DNA from 4 places in the Stenotrophomonas sp. GD03680 genome. Region 2 is predicted to be linked to each of the others. Evidence: predicted binding sites of a transcription regulator. Region 2 holds the regulator's gene; each other region holds the start of a gene.
The links. Region 2 encodes FliA, which starts transcription of late flagellar genes. Its sites were predicted from a motif close to TAAAGTTTNNCNNNCNNNGGCCGATAA; they were not measured.
Positions count from the first base shown of each region.

Region 1: N5J29_RS11105 (methyl-accepting chemotaxis protein) is a predicted target of FliA. The motif match lies at 2,456-2,482, and genes of this name have one in related genera.
Region 3: N5J29_RS00830 (methyl-accepting chemotaxis protein) is a predicted target of FliA. The motif match lies at 2,015-2,041, and genes of this name have one in related genera.
Region 4: N5J29_RS00215 (methyl-accepting chemotaxis protein) is a predicted target of FliA. The motif match lies at 2,343-2,369, and genes of this name have one in related genera.

Region 1 covers NZ_JAOCKC010000007.1:142,494-146,679, forward strand. Annotated here, with positions in the region: gene N5J29_RS11100 (GGDEF domain-containing protein) at 1-393, shown strand, start outside; gene N5J29_RS11105 (methyl-accepting chemotaxis protein) at 390-2,225, opposite strand; gene N5J29_RS11110 (DUF5694 domain-containing protein) at 2,651-3,739, shown strand; gene N5J29_RS11115 (hypothetical protein) at 3,749-3,988, opposite strand; gene N5J29_RS11120 (PAS domain S-box protein) at 4,051-4,186, opposite strand, start outside.
Region 2 covers NZ_JAOCKC010000011.1:16,200-20,385, forward strand. Annotated here, with positions in the region: gene N5J29_RS12970 (chemotaxis protein CheA) at 1-1,257, opposite strand, end outside; gene N5J29_RS12975 (protein phosphatase CheZ) at 1,260-1,865, opposite strand; gene cheY (chemotaxis response regulator CheY) at 1,865-2,257, opposite strand; gene N5J29_RS12985 (RNA polymerase sigma factor FliA) at 2,315-3,058, opposite strand; gene N5J29_RS12990 (MinD/ParA family protein) at 3,055-3,942, opposite strand; gene flhF (flagellar biosynthesis protein FlhF) at 3,929-4,186, opposite strand, start outside.
Region 3 covers NZ_JAOCKC010000001.1:177,512-181,697, reverse strand. Annotated here, with positions in the region: gene N5J29_RS00830 (methyl-accepting chemotaxis protein) at 1-1,892, opposite strand, end outside; gene N5J29_RS00825 (NAD(P)-dependent oxidoreductase) at 2,103-2,996, opposite strand; gene N5J29_RS00820 (hypothetical protein) at 3,201-3,488, shown strand; gene N5J29_RS00815 (VOC family protein) at 3,499-3,849, opposite strand; gene N5J29_RS00810 (autotransporter serine protease) at 4,059-4,186, shown strand, end outside.
Region 4 covers NZ_JAOCKC010000001.1:43,335-47,520, forward strand. Annotated here, with positions in the region: gene N5J29_RS00195 (LysR substrate-binding domain-containing protein) at 1-275, shown strand, start outside; gene N5J29_RS00200 (transporter substrate-binding domain-containing protein) at 327-1,043, opposite strand; gene N5J29_RS00205 (hypothetical protein) at 1,125-1,331, shown strand; gene N5J29_RS00210 (arylamine N-acetyltransferase) at 1,355-2,194, opposite strand; gene N5J29_RS00215 (methyl-accepting chemotaxis protein) at 2,398-4,186, shown strand, end outside.

The DNA of each region.
Region 1 (4,186 bases), on a different contig from region 2:
CTCAACGATACCTACGGACACCCGGAGGGCGATCGCCGCCTGCAGGCGGTGGCCGCGATCATCGATGGCTGCCTGCAGCGCGGTGACGACCTGCTCGCCCGCTACGGCGGCGAGGAATTCATCGCTGCGTTGCCTTCCTCCGACGTGGCCCATGCGATGGCCATGGGCGAGCGCATCCGCGTGGCGGTCGAAGACGCCGCGCTGCCGTCCGGCCCGTCCAGCGTAACCGTCAGCATCGGCGTGGCATGGTTGGCTGCCGATGCTCGGCAGGAACCGGACAGCGTGGTCGAACGTGCGGACCAGGCCCTGTACCGGGCCAAGCGCGCGGGCCGCAACTGCGTCCGCGGCGAGGCTTTGCCGGAACGTACAGCGGCCCCTGCCCTGCGCGCCTAGACCACGCGCAGGGTCGGCACGCCATGCTGCAGGGCAGCGCCGCCCGCCGCCCCCTGCACACGGAATCCGGCGACGGTCTGCAGCAGGTGGGCCGACTGTTCTTCCATGCTGCGCGCCGCGGCGGACGCTTCCTCGACCAGCGCCGCGTTCTGCTGGGTTCCCTGGTCGATCAGGTCCACCGCGTGGTTCATCTGCTGGATGTCATCGCTCTGCTGCTGCGAGGCGCTGCTGATCTCGGTGACCAGGTCACTGACCCTGCGCACGTTGAGTACGATCTCGTCCATCGTGCGGCCAGCACTTTCCACCTGCGCCGTGCCCGCACCGACATTGGCCACCGATGTGTCGATCAGCTGCTTGATCTCCTTGGCGGCGCTGGCCGAGCGCTGCGAAAGTTCGCGGATCTCGGTGGCGACGACCGCGAACCCACGGCCGTGCTCGCCGGCACGGGCCGCCTCCACGGCAGCGTTCAGCGCCAGGATGTTGGTCTGGAATGCGATGCCGTCAATCACCCCGATGATGTCGACGATGCGACGCGAGGAGGCGTTGATCAAGGCCATCGTCGCCACCACCTCGTGCACCACGCTGCCGCCGCGCGCAGCCACCTCCGCTGCGCCGCCGGCCAGCTGGCTTGCCTGGCGCGCATTGGCCGCCGTGCGCTGCACCGTATCGGCCAGGCCCTTCATGGACACGGCGGTTTCTTCCAGCGAGGCCGCCTGCTGTTCGGTGCGCTGCGACAGGTCGCTGTTGCCCTGCGCGATTTCGGTCGCGCCGACCGCGATGGTATCGGCAGCGAACTTGATCTGGCCGATGATGCCCGCCATGGCTTCGACCAGCGCGTTGACGCCATCGCACAGCTCGGCGATGGGGCCACTCTTGTCGGCAATGGCGACGGTGCGGGTCAGGTCGCCCTGCTTGGCCGCCGCCACGACCTCCCGGGTCTGCGCCACCGCACGCTGCATGGCCTGGTTCTCATGCACCTGCGCGGTGATGTCGGTAGCGTATTTGACGACCTTGAACGGCCTGCCGTTGCCATCCAGGATGGGGTTGTAGGAGGCCTGGATCCAGATCTCGCGGCCGCCCTTGCCGAGCCGCCGATACTGCCCGGCGTCGTACTCGCCGCGCCCGAGCTTTTCCCAGAACCGGCGGTACTCGGCGCTGTCGCGAAGCTCGGGCTCCACGAACAGCGCATGGTGTTGGCCGCGCACCTCTTCCAGGCTGTAGCCGGTGGCGGCGAGGAAGTTGGCGTTCGCCGAGAGAATGTGCCCGTCCAGGCTGAACTCGATCACCGCCTGCGACTTGTCGATGGCGGCAAGCTGCCCCGCCGAGTCCGCGGCCTGCAGCTTCTGCGCGGTGATGTCGGTCGCGAACTTGACGACCTTGAAGGGCCGGCCCTGCGGGTCCAGCACCGGGTTGTAGGAGGCCTGGATCCAGATTTCGCGCCCGCCCTTGCCCAGCCGTCGGTACTGTCCGGCGTCGAACTCGCCACGTCCCAGCCGGGCCCAGAAGTCCCGATACTCGGCGCTGGACGCCTGATCGGGATCGACGAACAGCGAATGATGCCTGCCCTGGATTTCGTCCAGACGATAACCCACCGCCTGCAGGAAGTTGTCGTTGGCCTGCAGGATGGTGCCATCCAGATCGAATTCGATCACCGCCTGCACGCGATGCAGTGCGGCCACCTGGGCGGCCAGCTCGGCATGACCGCGATCGCTGTCGACCCTGCCGGGCCGAGGCTGTCCCGCCAGCGCCCCCAGCAGGGAACGCCACGGCGACCAACGGGTGTGCAGCTCGGCTGGCGCCTGTGCGCCTGCCGTAAGGCCTGGAATGAGCATTGTCTGATCCTCGGTGTCCGGTAAGCGGTTGCGATCCGCCAGGCGGGATGCCCGACGGCGACATCAATTGCTTGGACTACAGGTGCCGGCAGGCACCTCTCGAGCAACGGGCAAGAACATCTGGGGGCGGGTGCGATCGACATCCGGGAGCGGCGGAACACACTGCGCGGGCCGCCCGACAGGGCAGCCTGGGGTCCTGCAGCGGGTGACGGGAGCGGGATCCAGTGAGGTTATCGGCACCTCCGTTCCGGGCTTTAGGCCCCTCCGCAGCGGGCCCTGTCCAGCCCCCTCCCCCCTGCAGCGCCTGACGGCGCCCTCGATGCAGCCTGCAACGAAAAGGTTGCCATGACCATCGGGGCTGTCGGCAAGGGGGTGGACAGGCAAGGATGCGCCCACCACGGACCGTCCATCGACACGGAGATCGCATGTTTTCACGCCTGGCTGCTCTTTTCGCCCTCGGCCTGTGCAGCAGCGGCGCGCTGGCCGCCGATGCAGGCTATCGGCCGAGTTTCAACCCCGCACAGCTCAAGGGCCCGCCCGCCGGCCGCGTCAACGAAGTGCTGGTGCTGGGCTCACCGCACCTGTCCGGCCTGCCCCCGACCTTCCAGCCGGCAATGCTGGAGCCGCTGCTGCAGCGCCTGCAGGCATGGCGGCCGACGGCGATCGCGGTGGAGAACCTGTCCGGACTGCAATGCGATTTCATGCGCCGCAATCCCGCCCGCTATGCCGAGAGCGTGGAAAGTTACTGCGTCGATCCTGCACCTGCCCAGGCCGCCACCGGTCTGGATGTTCCAGCGGCCAACGCCGAAGTCGATCGCGTACTGGCGGCATGGCCCGCTACACCGACGCACGCACAGCGTCGCCGGCTGGCCGCACTGTTCCTGGCCGCAGGTGAGAACGGCTCCGCGCTGGTGCAGTGGCTGCGCCTGCCGGCGCAGGAGCGTCGCGCCGCAGACAGCCTGTCACCGCAACTGGTGCAGTTCCTCGACAAACGCGCCGTGCGACGCAACGAAGTCAGCCTGATCGCGGCCGAGCTTGCCGCACGCCTGGGCCTGGAACGCCTGTGGGCAGTCGATGACCACACCGCTGATTCGCCCACCCCTGCGGCACTGGAGAAGGCGGCTGGCGAAGCCATCATGAACGCCTGGAACAATCCCGCCAGCAAGGCACGACGGGCCGCCGATACGGCCCTGCACGCCGAACTCGGCAGCACGGATGGCCTGCTGGCGCTCTATCGGAACTACAACGCGCCCGACACCATCGCCCAGGTCTACAACAGCGATTTCGGCGCGGCCCTGGTCGAACCATCGCCAGAAGGCTTCGGCCGCAACTACGTCGGCTACTGGGAAACCCGCAACCTGCGCATGGTCGCCAATATGCGCGAGGTGCTGGGCCAGCACCCGGGCACCCGCATGCTGACCCTCGTCGGCGCCTCGCACAAGGGCTACTACGAGGCCTACCTCAACCAGATGCACGACGTGCGGCTGGTTGATGCCAACAGCGTGCTGGACTGAGCGCCAGGGCTAGCAGGGGGCCGGCGCATCGCCGCGCCGCGACCGCCACAGCAGCACGCAGGCGACCACGATCGCACCCAGGGTCAGTATCAGCAGCACCACCACGCCGCCCTGTAGGGTGGGCAGCAGCGCCTGCGCCCGGGCATCGCCGTGCAGTTGCTCCAAACGCAGGCAGGCGGCTACCGCCAGCCACCAGCCGACCATCGCCGGCGCGAAGGCACGCAGGGCATCCGGGGTCCAGAAACGCATGTCGTTCTCCAACGGGGTGGGTGTGCGCGCAGTATTCGCGGCCGCCCTCTCACAGACTGAGATCAGCCGCCACCGGCGTCGCTGTCCACGCCCTCAGCCGGCCATTCGCCGGCTTCCCCCTGCACCTGCACGTTGTTGCGTCCCATTGCCTTGGCCCTGTAGCACTGCGCATCGGCCGCAGCCACGGCCTGGTCCACC
Region 2 (4,186 bases):
TTCCTCGCTGCTCAGCCGGGCCGCCGCCTCCGGGTCGATCAAGCCCTTTTCGCGTGCTTTCGCGCGCAGTTTTTCCGGATCGATGCCGGCGCCATCGTCCTGCACCTCGATGCTGACGTAGTCGCCTTCCTGCTGGGCCGACAGACGCACGTGGCCCATGCGTGGCTTGCCCTGTGCTTCGCGCAGATCGGGCATCTCCACACCATGGTCGATGGCGTTGCGGACCAGGTGCACCAGCGGGTCGGCCAGGGCCTCGACCAGGTTGCGGTCAAGCTCGGTTTCGGCGCCGACCAGCTCCAGGTCCACTTCCTTCTTCAGCGAGCGGGCAACATCGCGGGCGACCTTGGGGAAGCGCGAGAACACCTTGCCGACCGGTTGCATGCGCGTGCGCATCACTGCCGACTGCAGGCGCGCGGTGGCGATGTCCAGGGTCGACACGGCGCGGTCCAGTTCCTCGTCGCGCAGGCGCGCACGCAGGGTCTTGAGACGGTTGCGCGACAGCACCAGCTCGCCGATCAGGTTGACGATCGCATCCAGCCGCTTGGTATCCACGCGCACGGTGTGCTCCGCCTCGGCCACCGGCTTGTTGGCCGCGGGCTTGGCAGCGGCGGCCGCGGGGCGCGGTGCGGGCAGTGCAGGCGCAGGCGGAGCAGCCACGGGTTTCGCGCCCGGGGCGGCGCCGCCGTGCAGCTGGTCCAGCAGGGCTTCGAACTCATCCTCGCTGATCAGGCCATCGTCGGCCTTGGTAGGCGTCGCCACCGCGGTGGGGGCGTTGCTGCCGTGCAGCTGATCGAGCAGGGCCTCGAACTCGTCGTCGGTGATCAGGTCACCGGCAGCGGGCGCGGCCGCTGCGGGAGCGGCGGCGGCCGGCGCAGCAGCGCCGTGCACGTCGAACTGGGCGATCAGGTCCGGCGGGGCATAGCCGGGTTCGTTGCCGGAAGACACGGCATCCAGCATCGATTGCAGGTAGTCCAGTGATTGCTGTGCGGCATCGAAGTGATGCGGCTGCAGCACCGCCTGGCCAGCGCGGACGGCGCCCAGTGCCTCTTCGGCGGCATGGCACAGCTCGACCATGGCGGTGATGCCGAGGAAGCCGGCGCCGCCCTTGAGCGTGTGATAGCCACGGAACACGGCGTTGAGCTGGTCGGCGTCCTGCGGCGCCTGTTCCAGCGACACCAGCTGTTCGCCGAGGCGATCCAGGATTTCCTGTGCCTCGATGATGAAATCGGCGGTGATGTCGTCGGATACCGCGCTCATGCTTACAGTCCCAGGTCCGACAACAGGTCGTCGGCGTCGTTCTGAGAGACCGCGTGGCGGTCCAGTCCCTTCAGTGCCGGTCCGGCCAGCGCCGGATCGGTGCGATGCTGCTCCGGTGGCAGGCCCAGCGCGCCAAAGCCTTCGTGCACGCGGCGGACGATGCCGACCACGCGACGGATGATCTGTCCGGTCAGGTCCTGATAGCTCTGGGTCAGGGCAATCTCGGTCAGGTTGTGGCGGATGCGTTCCAGCTGCGCATCCTGCCCCGGCTGCAGGCCTTCGGCGCGCAGCTGTTCGGTGAGGCTGCGGCACTCTTCGGCCAGGTCCAGGGTGCGGTGCGTGGCCTGTTCGGTCATCGCCACCACATGGTCCAGGCGCGCGCAGGCGTCGTCCAGCTCGCCCGCCTCGCTGGGGACGGTCGGCAGTTCGCCCAGGGCCTGGCCCAGTTCGCGGGCCAGCCGTGACAGGCCGCTCATCATCGGCTGCGTGCGTGCGGCCACCAGGGCGTCGATGCGCTGGCGCCAGGCGCTCTCGTCGCCGGATTCGAGCGCGTCGAGGGCTTCCTGCAGGCGCAGGGCGAGAGCGTTCTTGTCGACCGTGGCGTCCATCAGGCGCTGGCCGCCAGGCGTTCGAAGATCTTGCCCAGTTTCTCTTCCAGCGTCTGCGCGGTGAACGGCTTGATGATGTAGCCGTTCACGCCGCTCTGCGCCGCTTCGATGATCTGCTCGCGCTTGGCCTCGGCGGTGACCATCAGCACCGGCAGGGTCTTGAGCTTGGCATCGGCGCGGATCGCCTTGAGCAGTTCGATACCGGTCATCACCGGCATGTTCCAGTCGGTGACCACGAAGTCGAACGGCTGGCTCTGCAGCATCGACAGTGCGGCATGCCCGTCCTCGGCTTCGGCGGTGTTGGTGAAGCCCAGATCGCCCAGCAGATTCTTGACGATGCGACGCATGGTCGAGAAGTCGTCGACGATCAGGATGCGCATGTTCTTGTTCAAAGCGGAGTTCCTTTGTTGTTCAGTCGCCCGCGGTGGCCGTGGCCGCCGCAGGCATGTTCATTCTTCAAGCCCGGCATCCGCAGCCTCGAAGATCTTCAGCCGGCCGCGCAGGCGCAGCACGGCCTGGCCGTGGATCTGGCAGACGCGCGATTCGCTCACGCCGAGCACCGCGCCGATCTCCTTCAGGTTCAGCTCCTGCTCGTAGTACAGCGAGAGCACCAGCTGTTCGCGTTCGGGCAGATGGCCGATGGCCTTGCCCAGTTCGCGGCCGAATTCGCCACGTTCCAGGACCTGCTGCGGTGTGGGTCCGCCCTGGGCGACGGTGTCCAGCTCGCCCTGGTCTTCGATGCGCGACTCCAGGCTCAGCACCTGGCCGCGCGAGGCGTCCTCCATCAGCCGTAGGTATTCGGGCAGTGGCATGTCCATGGCCGCCGCCACCTCGGTGGCACTGGCTGCACGGCCCGTGGTCTGCTCCAGGCGGCGGATGGTGGCGGCCGCATCGCGGGCGCGCCGATGCACCGAGCGCGGTACCCAGTCGCCACGGCGGATCTCGTCGATCATCGAGCCGCGGATGCGGATCGAGGCATAGGTCTCGAACGAGGCACCCTGGTCGGCGTCGTAGCTGCGCGAGGCTTCGATCAGGCCCATCATGCCGGCCTGGATCAGGTCGTCCACTTCGACGCTGGCCGGCAGGCGTGCGGCCAGGTGATGGGCGATGCGCCGCACCAGGTCCGAGTGCTGGGCGATGACCTCGGTCGCCGCCGAGCGCTGGACTTCCCTGTACTGGGCCGCGCCTTTCATGCTGCCACCCCGCGTTGCTTGAGGATGCGCTCGAGGAAGAATTCAACGCCACCGCGTGGCTCGGTGGGGGCCTGCCAGCGGGCGGTGCGACGGGCGATCTCGGTGATCGCCAGCGCCGCCGGGCTTGATGGATAGGCCTTCACCACCGGCTGCTGGCGCTGCACCGACAGGCGCAGCCAGTCATCCTGCGGCACGCAGCCCAGGTAGTTCAGCGAGACATCGGCAAGGAACTTCTCGCAGACCCGGGTCAGCTTTTCATACAGCACGCGGCCCTCGTTGGGGTCGCGCACCATGTTGGCCACCACCTGGATGCGGTCCACGCCGCGCTCGCGCGACAGCACCTTGATCAGTGCGTAGGCGTCGGTGATCGAGGCCGGCTCGTCGCAGACCACGACAACGGTGTCCTGTGCGGCCTGGCAGAAGGTCAGTACGCCATCGGTGATGCCGGCGGCGGTGTCCACCACCATGATGTCCAGCTCGCGTTCCAGTTCGGAGAACACGTTCACCAGGCCGATGTGCTCGGCCGGGGCCAGCTCGGCCATGTGCCGCCGACCGGACGCGGCCGGCACCACCAGCACGCCGTTCGGACCTTCGACGATCACGTCTTCCAGCGAGCAGCGGCCGGCGACCAGATCCGCCAGGGTGTGGGTGGGATTCAGCCCCAGGATCACGTCGATGTTGGCCAGGCCCAGGTCGGCGTCGAGCAGCAGCGTGCGCTTGCCCATGCCGGCCAGCGCCACGGCCAGGTTGGCCGAGACGTTGGTCTTGCCGACGCCGCCCTTGCCGCCGGTCACGGCGATGGTGCGCACAGGGCCGAGCGGCTCGCTGCGGGTGGCCGACAGCGGGAAGGTCTTGGTCAGCTTGGCGTACTCACGCGACGGCATGGTTCAACTCCGGGTTGCAGGGCATATCGGCCGCTCGGCGCAAATCTTCAAGGCGAAGTACAAGATTGGCCGCACTGGCCCGGTGCAGGTCGTCCGGAACGTCCTGGCCATCGGTCACCCAGGTGATCGGCAGCGCGTGGTCCACCGCGACCGACAGGGCGTTGCCGAAGCGGCCGGTCTCATCCAGCTTGCTCAGCACCAGGCCCTGCAGGTTGGCCGCGCCGAAGCGGCGCACCACCTCGTC
Region 3 (4,186 bases), on a different contig from region 2:
CGCACGGTGGAGGTCAACTCCTCCATCGACGCTGCCGTTTCTTCCAGGTTGGCCGCCTGCAGTTCTGTGCGACGCGACAGATCGCTGTTGCCCGCGGCGATCTCGCCGGCCGCCAGGCGGATGCTCGCCGCTGACTGCTGGATCTGGCCGACGATATGGGTCAGCTGTTGCGCGGTGCTGTTGGCATCGTCGCGCATCACCGCGAACACACCATGGAAGTCGCCCTGCATGCGTGCACTGAGGTCGCCGGCGGCGATGGCGCGCAGCAGCGTGGAAAGCGCCGCGAGGTTGTGGTCGCTGGCCTGCATCATCGCGTTCAGCGTGGTCACCATGCGGCGGAAATCGTGCTCGAACCGCTCACTGTCACCACGCACGGCAAAGTCGCCGGCGGCAGCAGCGGCGGCCAGCTGCTGGATCTGCTCGTTGATCGCCGCAAGGTTGCTCTTGGTGGTGGCCATGGCGGCGGTGAACACCGCCTTCTCGCCCGGCAGCGGCTCCATGTCCACGCTCAGATCGCCCACCGCGTAGCGCTGCATCACGTCCACCAGCCGCTGGGTGACCGCATTGCTGGACGCCACCAGCTGATTGCTGTCGGCCACCATGCGACCGTACTCCCCCGGGAAGGCCGCCGCGTCCATCCGGTAACTGAGCTCGCCCGCATCATGGCGGCGTGCCATCTCCGCCTGCGCCGCCATCACAGCCTGCAGCTGTCCCCGCATGCCCTGCATCGCCTCGAGCAGGCGCCCGACCTCATCGTTGCCGCGCGCCGGCAGCGCGGTGTCCAGCTTGCCCGCCCCCACGTCACCTGCAATGCGTACCGCCTGCGCCAGCGGCCGGATCGCCAGGTGACGCAGCAGCAGGTAGACACCGGCGCTCAATGTCAGCGCGGCCAGCACGCCGACCAGCAGCGTCAGCCACAGCAGCTGGCGAGCCTCGGCCACGATAATGGCATGCGGCACCACCACACCCAGCGCGAAGCGCTGCGGGGCATCGCCAACCCGCAGTGGCACGTACAGGCGCACATTGCCGGCGGCATCCGGCTCGAACGCTTCGACGGTCCTGTCGGCCGCGATTCCGGCCAGCATGTCGCGGGTGAAGGCATCGGTGCGCGGCTTGCCGATCTCGGCGGCGTCGGCCGAAGCCAGGACTACGCCCTTGGGCGAAAGCAGTTCAACGCGGCCTGCTCCCATCGGCGCAAGCGTCGCCAGATGCTTCTGCAGTGCCGCCAGCGAGAAATCGACGGTGAACACGCCGAGGAACGTGCCGTTCTCCACGATGGGCGTGCTCAGGGTGCTCATCAGCACCTTCTGGCCGGCGATCTCATAGGCATAGGGCTCGCTCACCTTGGGCAGCTTGTCGCGGCTCGGCCCCATGTACCAGTCACCGGACCCGCTGGCGGTTTCGGTGTAGTCGGTCATCACCGACTGCTGCGGTTTGCCATCCTGCCAGGCCCAGTAGCTCATGTAGCGACCGGTGGCGTCATGGGCCTCGCTGTTGACGAACTCCGCGTCCCTGCCATCGAAGGCATCGGCCTCCCACATGGTGCTCTTGCCCAGCCACTCCGGGTGCGCGCGCAGCTGTTCGCCGAGCACGGCCGCCAGGCTGGCACGATCAGGCTGGTCGCCCCGCGCGCGCTGGGCCAGGACGGCCTCGACCATGGCATCGTTGCTGGCGAAGGCGGTGCCCAGATCGGCCGCAACCTGGCGCGCTTCGGCATGCGCCTCGCTGGCCATGGTCTGCCGCGACGCGTTGATCAGGCTGGCACTGGCCTGGCGGTAGATCAGAAAGGCGGTCAGGCCGAAGCACAACAGCGCGATGGCAGCGGTGCCCAGCATCAGCTTGTGGGCGATGCTGCCCGGACGACGGGCAGCGGCGGAGCGGGAAGACGGCATGGGAGGGTCCGCAAGGCAGGTCAGGACATCCGGCACCGCGTTGGCGCCGCGCTGGTGCGCGATCCCTCGCGCGGCGACCTGTCTGAGCCGGGCGATGCCCGGCACCGCAAGGGCGCACCGGGTTAGCGGCCGTTCCGCGGCGGGGTTGAGCCGTTGCCCTGCGTCAAGCTGAATGCACTCAGTTTGGGATGGCTCATACGTGCGGCGAACCTACTCGACCACCCGGTCCTTCAACCACTGCGTGCGTGGCAGCACTTCGATGCTGCCTGCCGCGTACTGCTGCAGTACATCGTCCGGACCGTAGCGCGGCTGCCAGCCCAGCACCGCAACCGCACGGCTGCCGTCGTACACGCGGTCGATGCTCAGCGGCAGTGGCCAGCCGCGGCGCTCGAACTCGGCCAGCAGCTGCGGTGCGCGCCGCGCCAGCACCCGGCGTGGCTGGGTGGCCAGTTCCAGGCAGTCCTCGCGCCGGAAGGGGGTCGGCGCGCAGGCGATGTAGCGCTGGAACGGTGCGCCCCCGTTGTGCAGCAGCGCGGCATGCGCGCTGGCCACATCGCGTGCATCCAGGCCCCGGTGCAGGCGGAACATCGCCATGCGCTCGGGAGGCTCGGGGAAGCAGCGGCCCATGCGCAGCACGCGCACGGCGAACGCCTCCGATGCCGCGGCTTCGGCCAGCGCCTCGGCCTGCAGCTTGGTGCGGTGGTAGATGGTCCTGGGCAGGGGTTCAGTGTCTTCGTCGATCCAGCGACAACCGCCTGCCACCACGGCATGGCCATACAGGGCGGTGGTGCTGGTCAACACGAAGCGTCCGACGCCGGCGTCACGCGCCAGCCGCAGCAGCTGCGCGGTCGCCTCCACGTTGATCTGCTGGAACACCGTGTCCGGCACCAGCCCGACATGCGGTGCATGCAGCGCAGCGGTGTGGATCACCGCATCCACGCCGCGCACGGCACGCTCCAGTGCCTTCGTGTTGGTGACATCGGCAATGATGCGTGTGGTGGCGAACGGGCTGCGATCCAGCCCGATGACTTCATGGGTGGCCGCCAACGCGCCGAAGATCGCGCGCCCGATCCGCCCGGAACTTCCGGTCAACAGAATCTTCATTGAGTCCATTCACTCAACAGCGCCCGGGAGCTACCGGGATGAACCGATTCTAGGCGTGGCCTGTGTCCAGGGCGATAGCGGCGCTGCGCAAGTGCAGCGTCAACGACAGGCAGGCAGAACGTGAAGACCACGCGCCATCTGCGGACGTACCGTTAGCCTGCCGTCGGCAAGCATGAGGCTCCGCCACGCCGAGAGAGATCCCCTATGGCCAGCAGCAACCGCGGGTTCGCGTCGATGGACCAGCGCATGCAGCGCGCGATCGCCGCCAAGGGTGGGCGCGCCGCCCATGCCTCCGGCAACGCCCATGAATTCAGTCCCGCCGAGGCGCGCATTGCCGGCCGCAAAGGAGGCGAAGCCATCAGCCGCGATCGCCAGCACATGGCCGCGATCGGTCGCGAAGGCGGGCATGCACGCCACGCCCGCGCACAACAGCAGCGCCAGCAGTCCGATCAAGGTCCACAGGGCCGCGACGAACCGGGTCAGCAGGACTGAGCGACGCGCCTCAGCCGTGGCTGAGGAGGTTCAGCAGGCGCCCGAACGGGTCCCGCACGTAGAACCGGCGCACGCCCCATGGCTCCTCGACGGGGCCATACACGACGTCGATGCCAGCGCTGCGGATCCGTTGCAGAACGTCATCCAGATCGTCCACCTCGATCGACAGGTCCGGCACCGGCGTACCCGATCCGCCCTCGCTGGCGAAACTGAGCTGCGCAGGTGCAGTGTCCTGCCCGGCGCAGGTGACGATCCAGCCATGATCCATCACCACCGGCATGCCGAGGATGCCACCGTAGAACGCGGCGGCGCGCGCCGGATCGGGCGTGGCGATGTTGGCGACGATGCGTCTGACAGCCATGACGTTCCTGTTCAATGAGGGGCAAAAACGAAACTGCGCGACCGGCCGGCACACCGTCAATCTTCAGGGACGCGTGCACAGGTGCGAAAAGTGTGGCTTCCGTCACGAAACATTAACGCGTTAACAAAATTCCCGTCACATCGCTGGGGGTGAAACGCATTCAGGACAGTTAGCGGCTGGGTAGACCGTCAATCAAGGAAGTTTGCCTGATGAATCACCCGCTGCATGGCCGTTCGTCCCGCTCCCGTTCCCCCTTGCAACGCCCGCTGGCACTCGCGGTGGCCAGCTCCCTGCTACTGGCAGCCGCCCTGCCGGCGATGGCCTCCGATTCACTCGA
Region 4 (4,186 bases), on a different contig from region 2:
CTTCGCGGTTCGTGGCGGTGCTCGACGATTCGGAAGCGCATCACCGTGCAGCGCTCGATGGTGTCGGTGTGGCCCTGGGCCGGCTGACGCGCGCGCGCCTGCTGCTGGATTCCGGCCAGCTGGTCGCGTTGTCGGAGCAGCGGCTGAAAACGGCCTGGCCGCACTGGCTGGTGTATCCGCAGCGCTCGGCGCGCCACCGTGGATTCCTCGCTTTCCGTGAGTGGTTGCATGCGCAGGCCAGCGAGCATGCGCGGCACATGGAGACGCAGGGCTGATCCGGCCTGGCGCACGCAGCCACCTGTCGCGTGCTGCGGGTCACTGCTGCGTCATCGCACCAGGGTGACCGCCTGTCCGGAACGTGCGAAAGCGTCCTCGAGCAAGGGCCCTGCCTTGATCGCCTCGACCTCGTCGAACAGGGCCCGCAGGGCGGCAGCGGGGCGCGCTGCAGGTGCGGCCACGGCCTGCTGGATCGCAGTGAAGCGGTCGGCGAGCACGCGGTGTCCCGGATGCTGCAGTGCCCAGGCCTGCAGCGGCTGGCGCACGCCAGCGGCGGCATCCAGGCGCCGTGCGTCAAACAGATCGATGGCCGTCGCCGACGTGTCGGCACGCTCGATCGTGGCGTGCCGCAGTTCCCGGCTCAGGAACAGATCGTAGGCGGCACCGCGGCCAACGGCGATACGCAGCCCATCGCGATCCAGATCGGCCACCCGCCGCGCGGGACTGTCCTCGCGCACCAGGTAGGTTCCTTCGATCTCCACATACGGTGCACTGAAGGCGATGCGGTCGGCACGTGCCGGATCGATGGCGAGAAAGGCCAGGTCCCATGCGTCGTCGGCTGCCGCCGCGACCACCGATGCGGCCGCATCGTGACAGGTGAATCGCGCCTGCACGCCCATCCGCTGCGCCAGCGCGGTGGCCAGCTCCACCGAGGGGCCGCGCGGCGATCGTGCGTCGCCCTGCGCAAGGACCGGATTCCCCAGATTGATGGCGACGCGCAGATGGCCCAGTGGCGCCAGTGCACTTCGGTGATCGGCCAGGGTCATGCAGCGCTCCGCGAAGGGTGGGCAGGCCAGCATGCCCGCAACGATGCGCACGGAATGTCAGGGCGGCGCCATCCTGCGACGATGAACCCCATCGCGCATGTCGAGATTCCGGCCAGCGACCTGGCTCGCGCCATCGCCTTCTACCAGCAGTGGCTGCAGGTGCGCATCGATGCGCCGGTCCAGCTGCACGGCTGCCGCGGCCCGGCAGATGCCGGCCACTGGCGGGTGGCCGAGATCTGCGACAGCGAGGGCAACCGCATTGCGCTGCAGGCGCCGGTGACGCCGTAACCCGGGCACCGTGCCGCGCGGTGCTACCGTGATGCGGCGTGCGAGCGCTGCAGCCAATCGGTGATCGCCGGATCGAGCCGCGCATCGTCCGGCACGCGCAGGCCGAATGCCGACTGCAGGACGTCGCGCACGTCGGCGGCATCGCGCAGCGGACGCTTGAGCGGCGCCTGCCCGGGGCGGTACTCGGTGTAGTTGCCACTGCCGATGGTGCGCCGCCAGTCCGGGCCGGCCAGTGACGCGCGCAGCTGGCCGGGGAAACCCGAATCCGGGTGCGTGCACACGTACCAGTTGGCCACCACGTTGTCGATCGGCGCTGGCGGCCGCAGGTCGAAGCGGTACATCGCCCGCCATGCGTCGCCCGCCTGGGCGGAAAGCACGAAGTCGTCTTCACCCGCCAGCTGCTGAAGCTGGAAAGACTCGTGCGGCGTGGCCTGCGGCGCCGTTTCGTACAGCCGCAGCGGCACCGTCGGCGTCAGGCCACCGAAGCCGGCATCGACCAGCCAGTCCTCTCCCTCCACGTGCACGCGCAGCAGCAGGTGGGTACGCGCCGTCGGGGCATTGTCCTGTGCCGCCAGCAGCACGCGCGCGCTCAGCGGCTGTGCGTCGAAGCCCACTGCCTGCAGGAGCGCCAGCAGGCCGCCGTTGAGTTCAAAGCAGTAACCGCCGCGCTGCTGGTCGAGCAGCTTGTGCTGCACGCTGTCCAGATCGATCGGCACCGCGTCGCGCAGCAGGCTGCTGAGGGTTTCAAAGGGGAGCAGGGCGTTGTGGCGCTGCACCAGCAGGGTCAGTCCGGCAAGGTCCAGCGACGGCGGAGCATCCAGTTGCAGGCGCTGCAGATAACGGGGGACGTCGAGCGGGGTCATGGCGAGGGCGGCAGGTGGGAAGAATCCCACTGTGCAACCGCAACCGGGGTTGAGGTCAAGCGCGGGCGCCGTGTCACGTCTCCGTCGCCTGGGGCCGGTACAAAGAGCGCAACCGGCACGGTGCGTGCCACAGCGTCGGCAATGTGCCTAAAGTTGTCGCCGGTCAGGCCGATACAGGTGCGTCCTTCCGCCTGGAGTCTGTGATGTCGGCCGTCGTCCCCCTTCGGTCCCTGCGCACCCGTCTCATCGCGATGCGCTCGGCGCTTCCACGCCTGCTGGTCTGGCTGCAGCCGCATCGGCTCAGCGTGGCCAACAAACTCAAGGCCACCCTGCTGGTCTGCGGCGCGGGCCTGGTGGCGATCGCCGCCGTCCATGCCTGGACCGGCCATGCCAGCAGCCAGGCCGCACGCAGCCAGGCCAGTTACCAGCGTGGCAGCGATCTTGCCGCACGCCTGGCGACGCGGGTGGCGGAGGCGCGTCGCCTGCAGACCCAGTATGCACGCAGTTTCGACGATGCTGACCGCAGCCAGCTGCAGGCGGCCCAGCAGGCATTGCAGGTCGATCTGAAGGCGCTCAGGGCGATGCCGATGGATGCCGGTCGCCGCAAGGCATTGCAGGCGCTCACCGAGGCCGCCGAGGGATTCTCGCAGGGAGTGGCTGCGCTGTTCGAACGTGTGGACGAGATGGGGCGGGGTGATGCCGGCCTGGCTGCACAGCTGCAGCAGGCCGCCGATGCCCTGCAGCAGCGGGTGAATGGCCTGGACCGGCCGGCACTGGCGCTGCACCTGCAGAAGATGCGGCGCCAGGAAGCGCTGCTGCTGCTCGATGGCGATTCGACTCATGCCGACCGCGCCAGCGAAGAGAAGCTGCCGTTCGATCTGGCGCTGGCGGGGTTGCCGCCCGACGTGCAGGAGGCGCTCCGCACCGGCATGGACGCCTATCAGTCGGCACTGCTCGGCTACACCGCTGCCCGCGTCGGCCTTGATGTGGAGACGCAATCGCTGCTGGAGACCGCTGCCGGCGTGGCGCCCGCGCTCGCCGCCTTCCAGCAGGCACAGGTGAATGCGCTGGCCCTGGCGCAGGCGCGGCAGCAGGCCGGTGCACGCACCATGAGCGTGCTGTTCGCCCTTACCCTGCTGCTGGTGGCCGGCGTGCTGATCACCAGCCTGCTGCTGGTGCTGCGCGCGGTGCGCAGGCCGATCCAGGACACCCTGCGGTTCGCCAGCGACATCGCCGATGACCGGCTCGATACCACGTTGCGCGTGCACAACGCCAACGACGAGATCGGCCAGCTGGCACAGCGCTTGGTGGACATGCAGCAGCGGCTGCGTGCGCGCATCGAGACCGAGCGTGCGATGGCCCGTGGCAACACGCGCGTACGCCAGGCCCTGGACTGCGCGCAGACCGGGCTGATGGTGGTCGATGCCGAAGGCCAGGTGGCCTACGCCAATCCTGCGTTGCGGCACGTGCTGGGCCTGCAGGCCGACGCGCTGGTCGGCACTGACGCGCGGGACCTGCATCCGGCCCTGGCCGGCCTGGTCGACGCGCGCCACCGCCAGGAGCGGGAAATCAGTCATGCCGGTGTGCGCTATCAGTTGATCGCCAATGCCATCGTCGATGACGACCAGTTCCTGGGCGTGGCGCTGGAGTGGCGCAGCCGTGCGCTGGAAACGCTGCTGGAGACCGAGGTGGCGGCACTGGTCGACGCTGCCGCGCAGGGTGACCTGCACGGCCGCATTTCGCTGCAGGGCAAGCACGGTTTCGTGCATACGCTGTCCACCAGCATCAACCGCCTGCTGTCCACCTTTGAAACCAACCTGGGGGACCTGCAGGCATTGCTGGCGGCGTTGGCCCGCGGGGATCTCAGCGTGCGCATGGAAGGTGAGCTGCAGGGCGTGTTCGCACGCATGCGCGACGACGCCAATGCAACCGTCGCACAGCTCGGCCGCATCGTGACCCGCATCCAGCGCGCCGCTGCCAGCCTGGACAGCG